4 regions of the Micromonospora sp. NPDC000316 genome follow, and region 4 is predicted to be linked to each of the others. Evidence: riboswitches for the same ligand, from Rfam matches in the RefSeq annotation. Region 4 holds a riboswitch; each other region holds the start of a gene.
The links. A riboswitch is a leader RNA that binds a small molecule or an ion and turns the genes downstream of it on or off. The one in region 4 is predicted to bind cobalamin.
Positions count from the first base shown of each region.

Region 1: another riboswitch for cobalamin. It lies ahead of ACFY2Q_RS21135 (ribonucleoside-diphosphate reductase subunit alpha); the one in region 4 lies ahead of bluB (5,6-dimethylbenzimidazole synthase).
Region 2: another riboswitch for cobalamin. It lies ahead of ACFY2Q_RS17410 (acyl-CoA thioesterase); the one in region 4 lies ahead of bluB (5,6-dimethylbenzimidazole synthase).
Region 3: another riboswitch for cobalamin. It lies ahead of ACFY2Q_RS01630 (ABC transporter substrate-binding protein); the one in region 4 lies ahead of bluB (5,6-dimethylbenzimidazole synthase).

Region 1 covers NZ_JBIAZG010000011.1:92,070-95,996, forward strand. Annotated here, with positions in the region: gene ACFY2Q_RS21135 (ribonucleoside-diphosphate reductase subunit alpha) at 1-1,884, opposite strand, end outside; cobalamin riboswitch at 2,079-2,288, opposite strand; gene ACFY2Q_RS21140 (MFS transporter) at 2,375-3,601, opposite strand; gene ACFY2Q_RS21145 (ROK family protein) at 3,643-3,927, shown strand, end outside.
Region 2 covers NZ_JBIAZG010000007.1:233,987-237,913, forward strand. Annotated here, with positions in the region: gene ACFY2Q_RS17400 (BTAD domain-containing putative transcriptional regulator) at 1-73, opposite strand, end outside; gene ACFY2Q_RS17405 (ABC transporter substrate-binding protein) at 278-1,159, opposite strand; gene ACFY2Q_RS17410 (acyl-CoA thioesterase) at 1,301-1,747, opposite strand; cobalamin riboswitch at 1,943-2,156, opposite strand; gene ACFY2Q_RS17415 (hypothetical protein) at 2,320-3,120, shown strand; gene ACFY2Q_RS17420 (MmcQ/YjbR family DNA-binding protein) at 3,212-3,616, shown strand; gene ACFY2Q_RS17425 (hypothetical protein) at 3,642-3,927, opposite strand, start outside.
Region 3 covers NZ_JBIAZG010000001.1:354,066-357,992, reverse strand. Annotated here, with positions in the region: gene ACFY2Q_RS01640 (C39 family peptidase) at 1-783, opposite strand, end outside; gene ACFY2Q_RS01635 (M14 family zinc carboxypeptidase) at 995-2,875, shown strand; cobalamin riboswitch at 2,922-3,067, shown strand; gene ACFY2Q_RS01630 (ABC transporter substrate-binding protein) at 3,151-3,927, shown strand, end outside.
Region 4 covers NZ_JBIAZG010000022.1:19,800-23,726, forward strand. Annotated here, with positions in the region: partial or broken gene ACFY2Q_RS27530 (disulfide bond formation protein DsbA) at 1-201, opposite strand, end outside; partial or broken gene ACFY2Q_RS27535 (PLP-dependent aminotransferase family protein) at 300-1,484, shown strand; cobalamin riboswitch at 1,790-1,990, shown strand; gene bluB (5,6-dimethylbenzimidazole synthase) at 2,020-2,655, shown strand; gene ACFY2Q_RS27545 (hypothetical protein) at 2,796-3,011, opposite strand; gene ACFY2Q_RS27550 (immunoglobulin-like domain-containing protein) at 3,316-3,927, opposite strand, start outside.

The DNA of each region.
Region 1 (3,927 bases), on a different contig from region 4:
GAACTCCCCCGACAGCGTCTCGCGCTTGAACAGGTTGGACACCTGCGGCTCGACGCACTCGTAGCAGCCGGCGATCGAGGCGATTGTCGCCGTCGGCGCGACCGCCACGAGCAGCGAGTTGCGCAGCCCGTACGCCCGCACCCGCTCGCGCAGCGCGGCCCAGCGCGCGGTCTGCGTACCCTCGACACCCCACAGGTCTGGTTGCAGGTCGCCCCGCGCGGCCCGGGTCTGCCCGAACGCCGGGTGCGCGCCGAAGCGGCGGGCCAGGTCGGCGGAGGTCTCCAGCGCGGTCAGGTACAGCTCCTCGCTGATCCGGGTGGACAGCTCCCGCGCAGCCGGCGAGTCGAACGGCAGCCGCAGCGCGAAGAACACGTCCTGGAGGCCCATCAGCCCGAGCCCGACGGGCCGCCAGCGGGGGTTGCTCGCCGCCGCCTGCGCTGTCGGGTAGTAGTTGATGTCGATGACCCGGTCGAGGAACGTCACAGCCGTGCGGACCGTCTCGCGCAGCCGATGCCAGTCGATGCCGCTGCCGGTGAGGTGCGCGGCGACGTTCACCGAGCCGAGGTTGCACACCGCCGTCTCGGCGTCGCTGGACACCTCGATGATCTCGGTGCAGAGGTTGGACAGGTGCACGACGTTGCCCGGCTCGGCCGTCTGGTTGCACAGCCGGTTGGCGGCGTCCTTGAACGTCATCCACCCGTTGCCGGTCTGGGCCAGGGTGCGCATCATCTTCCCGTACAGCTCTCGGGCCGGGACCTGCCGCACGTAGCGGCCCTGCGCCTCGGCCTCCCGGTACGCGGCGTCGAACCGCTCCCCCCACAGGTCGGGCAGCTCCGGCACCTCGTGGGGGTCGAACAGCGACCACATCGCGTCGGCCTCGACCCGGCGCATGAACTCGTCCGGGATCCAGTTGGCCAGGTTCAGGTTGTGGGTACGCCGGGCGTCCTCGCCGGTGTTGTCCCGCAGTTGCAGGAACTCCTCGACGTCCGGGTGCCACGGCTCCAGGTAGACGCAGGCCGCGCCCTTGCGCCGGCCGCCCTGGTTGACGGCGGCGACGCTCGCGTCAAGCGTGCGCAGCCACGGCACGATCCCGTTGGACTGCCCGTTGGTGCCACGGATCAGCGCGCCCCGGGACCGGACCCGGGAGTATGCGATGCCGATGCCCCCGGCGAACTTGGACAGGTTGGCGACCTGCGCGTACCGCTGGTAGATCGAGTCCAGCTCGTCGCGCGGCGAGTCGACCAGATAGCAGGAGGACATCTGCGTGTGCCGGGTGCCGGAGTTGAACAGCGTCGGCGAGCTGGGCAGGTAGGCCAGGCTGGACATCAGCCGGTAGAAGCCGACCGCCTCGTCCGGCGTACGGGACAGGCCGCAGGCCACCCGCAGCAGCCAGTACTGCGGGGTCTCCAGCACCAGCCGGCTCGTCGGGTGGCGCAGCAGGTATCTGTCGTAGACGGTACGCAGGCCGAAGTACTCGAAGCGGCGGTCGCCGTCCGGGTCGATCGCGTCGTCGAGCATCTCGGCGTGCGTCGCGACGAACGCGGCGGTGTCGTCGCCGATCAGGCCCTCGGCGTGACCGATCCGGATCGAGGCGCTGAACGAGGTGACGCCCTGCCGACGCACCTCCTTGTCGACGTAACCGGACAGCAGCCGGGCGGCCAGGCGCGAGTATTGCGGTTCCTCACCGATCATCTCGGCCGCGGTGTGGATGGAGAGCCGATCCAACTCGGCAGTCGTCGCTCCGTCGTACAGGCCGCTTATCGTGCGGGTGGCCACGCGCAGCGGGTCGACGTCGGCGAGGTCGTCGGCCCACCGCTCGACCGCCCGGACGATCCTGTTGACGTCCACCGGCTCGGTGGCGCCGTCGCGCTTGCGGACCTGCATCGGCGTCCGCCGCAGGGCCGTCGCGCCGCTGGCCGGGACTACCTCGGTGACTGTCACCACTCACTCCTCGCGAGTTCGAGACCAGATGGCCCTCGGACGCGCGGAGACAGACACCGGCGGACGCCACGCCCGAAAGGCGTGGGTCAGGTGGCGTCAGCCGTCCCACGCGGCCTCGGACCGCCGTCCACCCGGGTGCGGGTGTACGGCGCGCTGGCAGGTCTTCGGACTCGCGGGCACGACCGGGCTCGCCGGTCTCCTACCGGCCGTCGCTTCCCAGACCGTGTGGCCCAGTGCTGATGACGGCTGTCGTTCCCACTCACCGCTGCGGGACAGTCCCGGATTTCCACCGGGTTCCCTCTTGCCTCGACCACCGGAGCGGCCGAACCAGCTGCGCTCGACACCATATATAGGGGCGGCAGCGTTTGTCACACCCCACATGTCGGCGTCGGCGTGTCGCCGGCGCCGACGCCCACCACCATCGATCGACGGGTCAGCCCGCGAGGGCGATCGGCTCCGAGGCCCGCGTCCGGCGCTCGGCCGCGAAGCTGACCGCCGCCAGGCCCAGGCCGAGGATCGCGAGGATCACTCCCACCCAGGCCGGCGCGAGATAGCCGAAGCCCGCGGCGATGACGACACTGCCCAGCCCGGCACCGAGGCTGTTGGCGACGTTCATGGCGGACTGGCTCATCGCCGCTCCCATCAACTGCGCGCCCGGCGCCACGGTGATCAGGCGCGCCTGGAGGACCGGCCCCAGGTAGAGGCTTGTCGCGCCCACCAGGAACGCGCCCACGAACAGGCCGACACCGTTCGACGCGACGAGGCCGAAGACGGCGATGCTGACGATCATGGCGACGAAACCGACGACCATGCTCCGGCGCAGGTCCCGGTCGGCGAGCCAACCGCCCAGGGCGTTGCCGACTGTCATGCCCAGACCCACCGCGACGAGCACCCACGGCACTGTCGCGGCCGAGAGGCCTGCGACGTCTGTGGTGACCGGCGCGAGGTAGGTGTTGACAGCGAACAGCCCGGCGAGGCCCACCGCCCCGGTGGCCGCCACGAGCCACACCTGCGAGGTCCGCAGGGACCGCAACTCGGCGGCCGGCGAGGCGTCGACCGCTGCCACGACCTCCGGGACGACGGCCAGGACCGCCAGCAGCGTGAGCACGAACACGCCGGCGATCACCAGGTACGCGGCACGCCAGCCGACCGCCTGCCCGAGCCGCGTCACCGCCGGCACGCCCACCAGGTTGCTCACGGTCAGACCACCGAGCACTGCGGCGAACCCCCGGGCCTCGTTGCCGGGGCCGAGCATGGCCGCCGCGAGCAGACCCGCCGCACCGAAGTACGCGCCGTGCGGCAGCGCCGCGACGAACCGGGCCACGAGCACCAGGTCGAACGTCGGCGCGAGCGCCGACGCGACGGTGCCGACGATGAAGAGAGCGAGCAGACCGAGCACGAGCTTCTTACGCGGCAGTCGGGCGGTCAGCGCGGCGATCAGGGGCGCGCCCACCACCACGCCGAGCGCGTAGGCGCTGATCGTCCAACCCGCGCGGGCCACCGCGTCCGACGACGACACGGCGTACTGCTGTGGCAGCAGGCCGCGTGCGATGTCGGGCAGCAGGCCCATCGCGGCGAACTCGGTGAGGCCGACCGCGACACCGCCCAGCGCCAACGCGAGAACCGCCAGCAGGCGTCGATTTCTGCTCAGTGCATGCACCGAGCGAATTTAGCAACAGCGTTGCGTAATAGGGTGGTGAGATGACGCGCACCACAGCCGACGTCACATTCCTGCGCGGCTACAACCAGGCACTGGTCATGGCGCTGGGACGTACCGTGCGGACGTTCGAGCGGTCGACGGTTGTCGACGCCACAGGCCTGACTCCCCAGGCGGTCTCCAAGGTCATCGCCCGCCTGACAGTCGACGGCCTGATCCGTCCCGCAGGTGTCCGCCGCCCCGGCATCGGCAAGCCCGCGATCGTCTACGAACTCGTGCCCGACAGCCGGTACGCGATCGGCGCGCACGTTGCCCGCCGTACGCTGCGG
Region 2 (3,927 bases), on a different contig from region 4:
GCTTCGGCCCTCCGACGGGCACCACTCGCCCGTCCCGGAGGACCTCCGGCGGACCTAACACCCGAAACTGCATGCCATCACCACAACAATGATTCCAACATCTCCGGTGCGAGGTACGGCAGGACCGGGCCGACAGCCGCGACCCTCCGTCCAGGCTGTCGTACGCCAGCCGTACGGCTTCCGCTGCGTCGCCCATCCGTCAGCTACGAAGGCGCGGACGTCGAACAAGCCCTGCCCCGCCTCGTCGCCGCCGATGTCGGCCACTCGGACGGCGGTGTCAGCCTGCGTCGACGGGAACCCTCCGAGCGCGGGAGTCCGGGCGGCCAGCGAGGATGGCGGCGAGGATCTCCGCGCCGTCGACGACCCTGGGGCCGGGCCTGTTGAAGTAGGCGGGCCCGTCGACCACCCACACCTGCCCCTGACGGACCGCAGGCAGGGCCGCCCAGCCGGGTTGCGCGGCCGCCACGGACACCTCGTCGAACGTCCGCTCGGGCGTGAACCCACACGGCCCGAACACCACCACATCGGGAGCCAGGTCCGCGACCACCGACCACCGGTACGGGGTGCTGTGCGCTCCGGGCCCGAGCAGCAGAGACCGCCCGCCCGCATAGGTGATCTGCTCCGGCACCCAGTGCCCGCCGGGCATCAACGGGTCGAGCCACTCGACGAACAACACAGTCGGCGCGCCGGTCACCGACCCCGGCAGTGCGGCGAGGCGACGCTCGCTGTCGGCTCGGATCTCCGCTGCCCTGCCTTCGGTGCCGGTAAGCGCGGCCACGGCATCGACCGTGTCCAGGATCCCGCCGATGGTCCTCGCCTCCAGGGACACCACCCTGGTGTCGAGGTCGATCAGGCGAACCGCGTCATTGACCCGCTCGTAGGAGACCGCACACACGTCGCACAGATCCTGAGTGAGGATCAGATCCGGCTTCAGGTCATCCAGCATTGCCACATCGAGCTGGTACAACGACGAACCTCGGTGCGGGTCGCCGGCGATCGACGCCGAGATCTCCCGGCTCGTCAAAGCCTCCGGCAAAGACGTCGCCGTCACCGCCGGGATGTCGGCCAGGATCCCCGGCGGCCAGTCACACTCGTGGGTACGGCCGACCAGGTGCCCGGTCAGGCCGAGCATGGCCACGATGTCCGTGGCCGCAGGCAACAGCGAAACGATGCGCACACTCGCCTGCCTACCAGGCGCGACCGAGCCACGTCCACCCCGCGACAGCGACGCGGCCAGCGTCGTCAATGCCGGCCGTCGCCGCCGGCCGTCGGCCATCCGGCCAGCAGACCCGAGCACGTCTCAACGGTCCTCGGCGCCGTCGAGCAGCGCCCGCCGCAGGGCCAGCCGGTGCTCGCGGCGGATCTCCGCCTCCCGGTACCGCCGCCGGTCACCGTCGGTCTCCGGCAACAGCGGCGGCACCGTACGCGGCTGGCCGTCGTCGTCGACGGCGACCATGACCAGGTGGGCGGTGGCCACATCGGTGGGCGGCACCGCCCGGTCCCACCGGTCGGCGGTCACCTTGACGGCCACCTCCATCGAGCTGCGCCCAGCCCAGGTGATCCGGGCATCGACGTGCACGACGTCACCGACCCGCACCGCCCGCAGAAACGCGGTCTCGTCGATCGCGGCGGTCACCGCCGGGCCGTCGGAATGACGGGCGGCGACCACCCCAGCCACCGAGTCGATGAGATTGAGGATCCGGCCACCGTGCACCGTACCCATCAGGTTCGTGTGATGCTGGTCCATGATCTGCGACAGGGTCAGGTGCGACGCCGACGGCGCCCGGCCGTCGATCGTGGTGGTGTCATACACAGCGGCAGTCCGTCCCTCGGGAAACCACACCACCGAAACCGCGGACACACGCTGACGAGCACGCACCGCCGCACGTCACGCGGCACGTCACCCGCTCAGCCCACCCGCGAGGCCGACGGCAGCGCACACGGTTGTGTACGCGGCGCGGGCAGGTCTTCGGACTCGCGGGCCTGACCGGTCGCGCCGGTCCCCTACTGGCCGTCGCTTCCCAGGCCGTAGCCCAGTGCTGATGACGGCGGTCGTTCCCACTCACCGCTGCGGGGCAGCCCCGGACTTCCACCGGGTTCCCTCTTACGACGCCCAGCCGGTCACGACCAGGCGAACCAGCGCCACCAGGAGCATAGCTGGCCGGTCGCCACCTCGACGAAGGCCTCGTCGAGGTGTCAAGCGCATGATCACCTCGGGCCTCGGGAACGTCGCTGTGAACCTCTTCGAGACCCGCCGATGAGAGTGCCATCAGTCCTGGGCTGATGTGCGCTACGCGACCGGCGTCTACGCTTCCTCGCGTGCCGGTGGGATTCGGGGTAAGCCTTGTCGTCCGTGGTCAGACAGTGGACCCGGAGGGAATGCTGACGTCCCTTGCCAGGGCCTCCACTGCCAACGGTATCGAGATCGACCGCATCGGTGACGTCGTGCGGTTCACCGCTGACGAACTCGGTGATCTGTCGGTCCTCGCGGCGCCGTTGGCCGGCTGGTGGCAGCAGCACGGCCCGAACGTGGCCGGCGACGTGGCCCTACGGTTCGTCGGGCCGGGCGGCGTCACCGAGCTGAACTACAGCATGCCGGAGCTGGCTGTCGAACACGTCCAGCGCCACATCACGTTCGACAGCGGCCGGCCTTACGGCCCAGGTGAAGCACCCGGGCCGATACGCCGGCTCGCCGCGGCGCTCTTGCGCCGGACCCGCAATGGCTTCACCGCGTCGGAACTGGTGATCCGCGACGAAGGCAGCGTCCTGTGCGTTGCTCTGGCCGGCCGTGACCTCGACGACCAGCCCCGCAGCCTGGAGCTCCAGGCATTCGACCCCGCCCACGACGACTACGACCCCGGCGACGACGACGGATACTGCCTGGTCACCGAGCACCACGTACCGGTCGTGCAAGGGCTGGTCGCGCTCCAGCTGACCCGGCGGGTGCTACGCCTACGGCTGACCGACGGCGCGGCCCGGACCTGGGGAACACGCTCCGCGATGTACCAGGTCAGGCTCCACCTCGACAACCACGAGATCGAACAACTTCGCCTGCAGCTACGTCGCCTCTTCTCCCTCGGCAGCGATCGACTTCCCGTACCGAAACTCGAACTCGAGTAGGAGATCATCCGACCGTCGCGGCAGTATCCCAGTCCAGCTCCGCCGAGCACCGGCTACCGCCGCCAGGCCCGCCGTGTGCTTACCTTCCGGGATGCCGCACCTCATGATGTTCGACGAAGCAGATCCACTCCTGAACCGGCTGCGCACGCTCGCCCTGGCGTTCCCCGACGCGGCCGAGAAGATCTCCCACGGACGTCCCACCTTCTTCACCACAAAGGTCTTCGCGTACTACGGAGGATCGGTGAAAGTCGACGGCGTCTACCAGCAGCATGAACATTCGCTGCTCGTGCTCGTTGACCCCGACGAGCGAACGGCGCTGTTGGACGAGGACCGCTGCTTCGTGCCGGCCTACCTCGGCCCCTACGGGTGGATCGGGGTGGACCTGACCGCGGACACCGACTGGGACGAAGTCAACGAGTTGCTCGACGCGAGCTACCGACGTACGGCCGGGGCACGCAGGGTTGCCCGGCTCGACTCCCGGCAATCTCCAGCATGAGACCGGCCAACCGCCCGGTACGGAGCTATGCCCAGGGCGGGGCGTATCGGCCGACGTAGTCGCGAGCACGGGGGCGCGGGTCATGCCAGTACTGGTTCGGCATGCGGTGGTGGTGCTTCTCGCAGAACTCAGCGAGACTTTCTGCGATCTTGAAGCGCTCCAGCGCGTGGCCTTCAAAGTCTGTGTTGACGGCCAGCAGTCGCTGCTCCGGGTTCCAGCCTGAGTGGTCGAAGGCCCAGCCATCCCAGACCGCGTATGTGTGCAGGACCTGTCGCTCGCCCGGGCGGCGTACCGCGGCTATCTCGATGGAC
Region 3 (3,927 bases), on a different contig from region 4:
GGGCGAGCACCATGCCTCGCCGCCGCCGTCGTACTCGGGGTAGTGCCCACTGTGCACGTTCTGCGAGTAGCGCGGCACCGGCAACTCGACCCCCCAGGCGATGCGCCCGGCGCTCGGTGTGACGGTGAACCGGTCCGGCACTGTGGAGCTCATCGCGCCGAGCATCCGGACCACAGGCGCGGCGGTCTGCCCGGGTGCTCGGTAGAGGGTCAGCCGCAGTTGGTAGGACCGCAGCAGCACCCCGGCGGTGGCGTCGTCGATGCTGAAGGTGTCGGTCCAGATCGTCGACCAGGGATCACCCTGCCGGTTGACGCTTGTCCGCTTGATGTCGGTGTCGCCGGAGGCCCAGCGACCCATGACGTACCAGGGGGTCTGGTCGCCGCTCGTGTAGCTGCCCTGCATCTCGACCTGGATCCAGGTGCCGGCGGGGGTCTCGGCGTTCCAGGAGGCGATCAGTTCGGTGGCGTCGAAGCCGATCCGGGTCACCGGCGAGGTCCAGGTGCCGTACTCCCAGGTGCGGGTGGCGCCGGTGTGCGGATCGGCGTACTCGATGGTGCCGGCCGGGCGGGCCAGGGTGACGCCCGTTCGAGCGCCGGGCACGACGCGGGTGCCGGCGCTGCTGCCCCGGTGCCAGTCGGCGGGCCCCGACCATTCCTGGAAGGTGATCTGCTCGTCGTGGGCGGGGGTGGGTGGTCGCCCTGCTGTGGCGGGGGCTGTGGTGGCGAGCAGGGTGAGCGCGCTGACGCCCGCGAGGGCGGCCGCGTGCAAGCGGGAACTGGCCATGGGTGCTCCGCGGTGTCCAGAGGTGCATCGTCGCTGGTCAGTGTTCCGCGCGGAGGGAAGTTTCGCCAGATGTTCCCGGGAGGAAAATCATTGCCGCAGCGATGGTGAATCTGGGATGCACAAGGCAACGACGGATATTGATTCGACCATGTGGCTGATGGTGAAGTGTGCATCACCGAGCGGGATGTCCCGCCCTTCAAGGAGGTAGTTCATGACCCTCCGCACGCCCAACCCTCTCCGCCGTCTCCTGGTGCTCGCCGTCGTCACCGGGCTGGGCATCGTCACCGTGGCCGCCGGACCGGTCGCCGCGAAACCCGCACCCGATCGCACCGCCGAGTCGGCCGCCGCCGGCTACCGGGTGCTCGGGCCCCGGACCCTCGCCGACCGCAACGCGGTGGCCCGCACCGGGGCTGCCATCGACTACTCCGAACACGGAGTCCTGCACATCTCGGCCACCGCCGCCGAAGCCGCCGCGATCGGCAGGCTCGGATTCCGCCTGGAACCGCTCACCCCGCCACCGAACGCCGAACGCGGCGCCGGTGAGATGGGCACGTTGGCCTTCCCGCCCGCCGACTCCAACTACCACGACTACGCGGAACTGACGGCCGTCGTGAACAAGGCCGTGACCGACCACCCGGCCATCGCCCGCAAGATCAGCATTGGTACGTCGTACGAGGGCCGCGACCTGATGGCCGTGAAGATCTCCGACAACGTCGGCACCGACGAGAACGAACCGGAGATTCTGTTCAACGCCCAGCAGCACGCCCGCGAGCACCTGACCGTCGAAATGGCGATCTACCTGCTCAACCTCTTCACCGACAGCTACGGCAGCGACTCCCGGATCACCAACATCGTCAACAGCCGGGAGATCTGGATCGTGCCGACGGTCAACCCGGACGGCAGCGAGTACGACATCGCCACCGGGTCGTACCGGTCCTGGCGCAAGAACCGCCAGCCCAACAGCGGCTCGTCGAACGTCGGCACCGACCTGAACCGCAACTGGTCCTACAACTGGGGTTGCTGCGGCGGCTCGTCGGGCTCGACCTCGTCGGAGACCTACCGCGGCCCGTCGGCGTTCTCCGCGCCGGAGACCCAGGCCCTGCGCAACTTCGTCAACAGTCGCGTGGTCGGTGGGACACAGCAGATCAAGGCGAACATCGACTTCCACACGTACTCGCAGTTGGTGCTCTGGCCGTACGGCTACACCACGGCGAACACGGCGGCCGGGATGAACGCCGACCAGTACAACACCTTCGCCACCCTCGGACAGCAGATGGCGGCGACGAACAACTACACACCGCAGCAGTCCAGCGACCTCTACATCACCGACGGCGACAGCATCGACTGGATGTGGGCCACCCACAACATCTGGGCGTACACATTCGAGATGTACCCGGGCTCGGCGAGCGGCGGCGGCTTCTACCCGCCCGACGAGGTGATTCCCGCGCAGACCAGCCGCAACCGCGAGGCGGTGCTGATGCTCAGCGAGTACGCCGACTGCCCGTACCGGGTCATCGGCAAGCAGGCGCAGTACTGCGGCGGCGGTGGTGGCGGCACCACGGTCTGGTCGGACACCTTCGAGACCGCCACCGGGTGGACCACCAACCCGTCCGGCACGGACGCCGCCACAAGCGGGGCGTGGGAGCGGGGCGCAGCCCAGGCGACCACCTCCTCCGGCGCCAAGCAGCTCACCCCGTACGCCGGCTCGAACGACCTGGTCACCGGCCGGCTCGCTGGCTCGGCGGCCGGTGACTACGACGTCGACGGTGGGGTGACAAGTGCCAGGTCCCCGGCGGTGACCCTGCCGTCGTCGGGCACACTCACCCTGTCCCTGGCCTGGTATCTGGCACACGGCTCGAACGCGTCGTCGGCCGACTACCTGCGGGTGAGCGTGGTGCACAACGGCGGCACCACAGCGCTGCTCACCCAGGCCGGCGCGGCGACCAACCGCAACGGGAGTTGGGCGGTGGCGAACCTCAACCTCACCCCGTACGCCGGCCAGTCCGTGCGGATCCTCGTGGAGGCGGCGGACGCCTCCGGTGCGAGCCTCGTGGAGGCGGCTGTGGACAACGTCACAATCACCGCCTCCTGATCGGGTGGGGCCCCGTTCCGCCCCGGCGGGGCCCCACCACCCGCTCCGAACCTCCAGCCCCATCGGTGCGCTACCGTCTTAGCGACCACTCCGCAGCGAAGCCGGTGTGAAACCGGCGCTGTCCCGCAACTGTGATGCCCCACCCGACGGTGGGGACAAGCCAGGTCGCCTGCGGATCGGTCGCGACACGCGCTCTCGAGGAAGGGCGCCTCGTGGGCGGGCGTACGGAAGCCCTGTCGGCGAAGCACCACACTCCTCGACCGACAGGAGGTTCCATGTCCAGACGTACCCCCCGGCTCTTCGCCGCGACGCTCGCGGTCGTCGCGCTCGCGCTCGGCGCCTGCGCCGAGAAGACCGCCGACCAGCCGACGCCCGGCGCAGGTTCGGCGAGCGTCAGCTACCCGGTCACTGTCGGCTCGCTCACCCTCGACAAGCGGCCCGAGAAGATCGTGTCGCTGGCGCCCACCGCCACCGAGATGCTCTTCGCCATCGGTGCCGGCCCGCAGGTGACCGCGGCCGACGACCAGTCCAACTATCCGGCCGACGCGCCCAAGACCGACCTGTCCGGCTTCCAGCCCAACGCCGAGGCGATCGCCAGCAAGAACCCCGACCTGGTGGTGCTCTCCGACGACCGCAACAAGATCGTCGACCAACTCGGCAAGCTGAAGATCCCGGTGTACCTGACCCCGGCGGCGACCACGCTCGACGACTCCTACCGGCAGATCGCCGACCTGGGCACGCTTACCGGGCACGCCGACCAGGCCACCGACGTCGTCACCCGGATGAAGGACGACATCACCAAGCTGGTCAAGGACGTGCCGCAGCGCGCCGAGAAGCTCACCTACTTCCACGAGCTGGGTCCGGAGCTCTACAGCGCGACAAGCAAGACCTTCATCGGCTCGATCTACGACCTGGCCGGCCTGAGCAACATCGCCGACCCGGCCGACGCGGACGGCAAGAGCGCCGGCTACCCGCAGCTGTCCCAGGAGTTCATCGTCAAGGCCGACCCCGACTTCGTCTTCCTGGCCGACGCCAAGTGCTGCCAGCAGAAC
Region 4 (3,927 bases):
CACCCGGACCGGGCCGAGGGTGTTCGACAGCCACCGCTCGTACCACGGCTCCAGGCCGTCGCGGCCCTGGTTGAGCAGCCACAGACTCATCACGTGGAAGCGCACCTCCACGGTCCGGACCCGCTCGACCTCGAGCAGCCAGCGGGAGGTGTTCCAGGCCCACGGACACTTCGGATCGAACCACATGTCAACGACAGTCATCGAAGACTCCCCTTCCCGTAGTCATTCAAGACCCGGGAATTGGCGTGCAGAAGTGCCGATTCTGGCCGTGTTGATTGGGCCAATGTAGGGTGCACGCCGTGGACATCCACGTCAGCCTGGTCGGCCCCGGGGACCGCGCGTCGAGGATCTACCGGCAGTTGCTGGACGCGATCCTGGACGGCCGGCTGCGTCCCGGCGAACGGCTGCCGCCCACCCGTGAGCTGGCACTGCGGCTCGACGTCGCCCGGAACACGGTCGCCGTCGCCTACGAGCGACTGACCGCCGAGGGCCTGGTGGTCGCCCGGGTCGGTGCGGGGACCTTCGTGACCGACGAGCCGGTCGCCCGCGCCCGGCCCCGCCCGGCCCCGGCCGGCGGGGTACGCCCCCGAGCGCTCTGGGCGTCCGCCGGGCCGACTCCTGTCGCCGCGCAGCAGCCCGCGTACGACTTCCGCTTGGGCACGCCCGACGCCGAGCTGTTCCCGCTCGGCACGTGGCGGCGGCTGGTGGCCGGCGAACTCCGCGCATCGACCGTGCGGCGCGGCTACCGCGCACCGGACGGCCATCCCGACCTGCGCGCCGCGATCGCCCGGTACGCCGGTCTCGCCCGGTCGGTGCGTGGCCGCGCCGACGACGTGATCGTCACCCACGGTGCCCAGCAGGCCCTGGACCTCGTCGGCCGGGTCATGATCGAGCCGGGCGACCGGGTAGCGGTCGAGGAGCCCGGGTATCCACCAGCCCGGCGACTGTTCCACAGCCTCGGGGCCCGGGTGGTGCCCGTTCCGGTGGACGACGAGGGGTTGGACGTCGCTGCGCTGCCCGGCGACACGCGACTGGTCTACGTCACCCCGTCGCACCAGTTGCCGCTGGGTACGCCGATGTCACTGGCCCGCCGCGCGGCACTGCTCGACTGGGTCGCTGACCGGGACGCCGTCATCGTCGAGGACGACTACGACACCGAGTTCCGCTTCTCGGCGCGGACGCTGGACCCGCTGCAGACCCTCGACCGGACCGGCAAGGTCGTCTACGTCGGCACCTTCTCGAAGACCCTGCTCCCCATGCTGCGCCTCGGTTTCCTCGTCGCTCCGGCGTCGTTGCGACCGGCGCTGCTCGCCGCGAAACAGCTCACCGACTGGCACGGCGACCACACCAGCCAGGCCGCACTGGCCCGCTTCATCGACTCCGGCGAGCTGCCGCGGCACATCCGAAAGGCCACCCGGGTCTACGCCGAGCGGCGGGCCCTGATTGACGCCGCGCTGCGGAACGACTTCGCCGAGTGGCTCGTCCCGGTGCCGTCCACGGCCGGCCTGCACCTGTGCGCACGACTACGGCCGGACGTATCCGTCGACCCGGCCACGGTCGTCGAACGGGCCGCCGACCACGGCGTCGCCGTCGAGGAACTCGCCCCCTACCATGCCGGTGACCGCCAGACGTCTGGACTGATCCTCGGCTACGGCGCCATTCAGACGGAACGGGTGCCCGAGGGACTCCGGCTGCTCGCCCGCTGCTTCTCGGGCGGGACGGGGAGTCGGGCGGATCCCAAATCCGTGGCGCGATTCGTCTCCCGTTCGTCCGGGCCGCTATGGTCTCGGTGGCACAAACGTTGCGAGGTGCCCCACGCGAGTGGGGAGAATCGGGAAGCCGGTGTGAGTCCGGCACGGGCCCGCCGCGGTGACCGGGGAGCTGCCACCTACGCGTACCAGACGCAGCCACTGGCCCTGAGGGGCTGGGAAGGCGGGTGACCAGCGCAGATCCGGGAGTCCGAAGACCGGCCTCGCGTCATCGGCCCCGTCAGGGGCACGAGCGCAGCGGGAGCCTGCCTTGAACACCGGACTCTACGAGACCATTCACCGCCGCCGGGACGTACGTGCCCAGTTCACCGGGGCGCCGATCCCCGACGAGACGTTGCACCGGATCCTCGCGGCGGCGCACGCCGCGCCGAGCGTCGGTCTTTCCCAACCTTGGGACTTCATCCTGGTCCGCGATCCTGAGCTGCGGCAGGAATTCCACCGACACGTGGAACGGGAACGGGAACGGGACACCTTCGCGGCCACGCTCGACGGCGTGGCGGCGGAACGCTTCGCCCGGATCAAGATCGATGGCGTACGCGAGTCGACGTTGTCGGTAGTGGTTACGTACGACCCGGAGCGGGGTGGTCCGGCCGTGCTCGGTCGTCACGCGATCGCCGACGCCGGCCTCTACTCGGTCTGCCTGGCGATCCAGAACCTGTGGCTGGCCGCGACCGCCGAGCAACTCGGAGTCGGTTGGGTTTCGTTCTATCGGGAGCCGTTCCTGCGCGACCTGCTCGGCATTCCGGCCACCGTCCGCCCGGTGGCGTGGCTCTGCCTCGGCCCGGTCACCCACCTGGAGCAGACGCCCGACCTGGAGCGGCACGGCTGGCAGCAGCGACGACCGGTGTCGTCGATGATCCACCACGATCGTTGGACGACTGGCTGATCGGCTGACCGGGTGGCTGGCGCTCCCCCGCCAGCCACCCGGCGATCTGCCTCGACAACCCCGACGAGGCGCCCTCACCGCCGCCACCCTGCGGCTGTGGTGATCAGCGAGTGGTGCTGACAACGGGCTCCACCAAGAGCTCAGCCGCTTCGGCGGTTGCCCCATTGGCGCGGGCTCTGCACCGAGCCCCGGCCTGCGATGTGCTGGCCCTTTCCATGTGGTTGAGGCGACGTGGCCTTGCCCTTCGCGCGCCGGGCAGCCCGATTTTCGTGAACGGCAGGCTGGTCGGCCTCGGCGGTGGCCGAGGATTCGGCATCCGCCGCGTTGTCGTCCTGGACGGGCTCAGGCTCCGGCATCGGTATCTCCCTGGATTGGTGGGGCGCCCTGCGGGCCATCGGCAGCCGACGGACGCGGGCTGCTCGGCGCCGGTGTGGGCACCCATGACGGTATCGCAACGCCGAGCCCGTCCGATCGACGGTCTCTCAGCCTCGATCGGTCGTTCGCGTAGTGCGCGCCGCGGCGATGAGGCTGCTGGAAGCGGCTCGACCCGCGTACGCACCGCGTCGTCCTGGACGATGACGCCGAGCGGGCGAGATCGGTCGATCTCGCCCGCTCCTACTTCGTGGCGCAATTCAGCGCGCCTCGGCGTACCTGTGCTGGCTACCGCACCGTCAGGTTCTGGTAGTTGGCGGCGTGACTCTGGTAGGTCGGGTTGCCGGAGTAGGCAACGTGCACCCGGTACTGCCCGCGCTGCAGATTGGCAGTCTGCAGCGTCACGACGGCCTTGCCGTCCACCAGTGGCACGACCTGCACGGTGCCGGCGAAGGTGACAGTGGCCTCGCCGGTCGGGGTCGGAGCCTCCTTCTTTCCGCCCTTTGGCTCGACAGTCACGTCCAGCGTGAATGTCTTCCCGCGGACGACCGACGCCGGCGCCGTCTTCGCATGGACCTTGACGGCATTCGGGCCGGACGGCACCACGAACGAGGCCGTTCCTTGCGACGCCTTCAGGTAGTCGAAGCCGAGGTACTCGACCGTGACCGTCCGGGCACCCGCAGGCAGGCCCGCCGGCAGCGTGACAGTGGCCGCACCGTCGCTCAGGTGGGCGAGCGTCGACCACGAGCCGAGGCTGAACCGCACCTGGCCGCCGGTTTCGAACCCGTCAGCCGCCTTGACAGTTGCGGTGACAGTGGTCGACTCGGATCCGCTCGCGTACGGCTCCACAGCCACCTCGGTGGTGGTCGTGACGTCGCTGTTCGCGATCCCACGGATGTC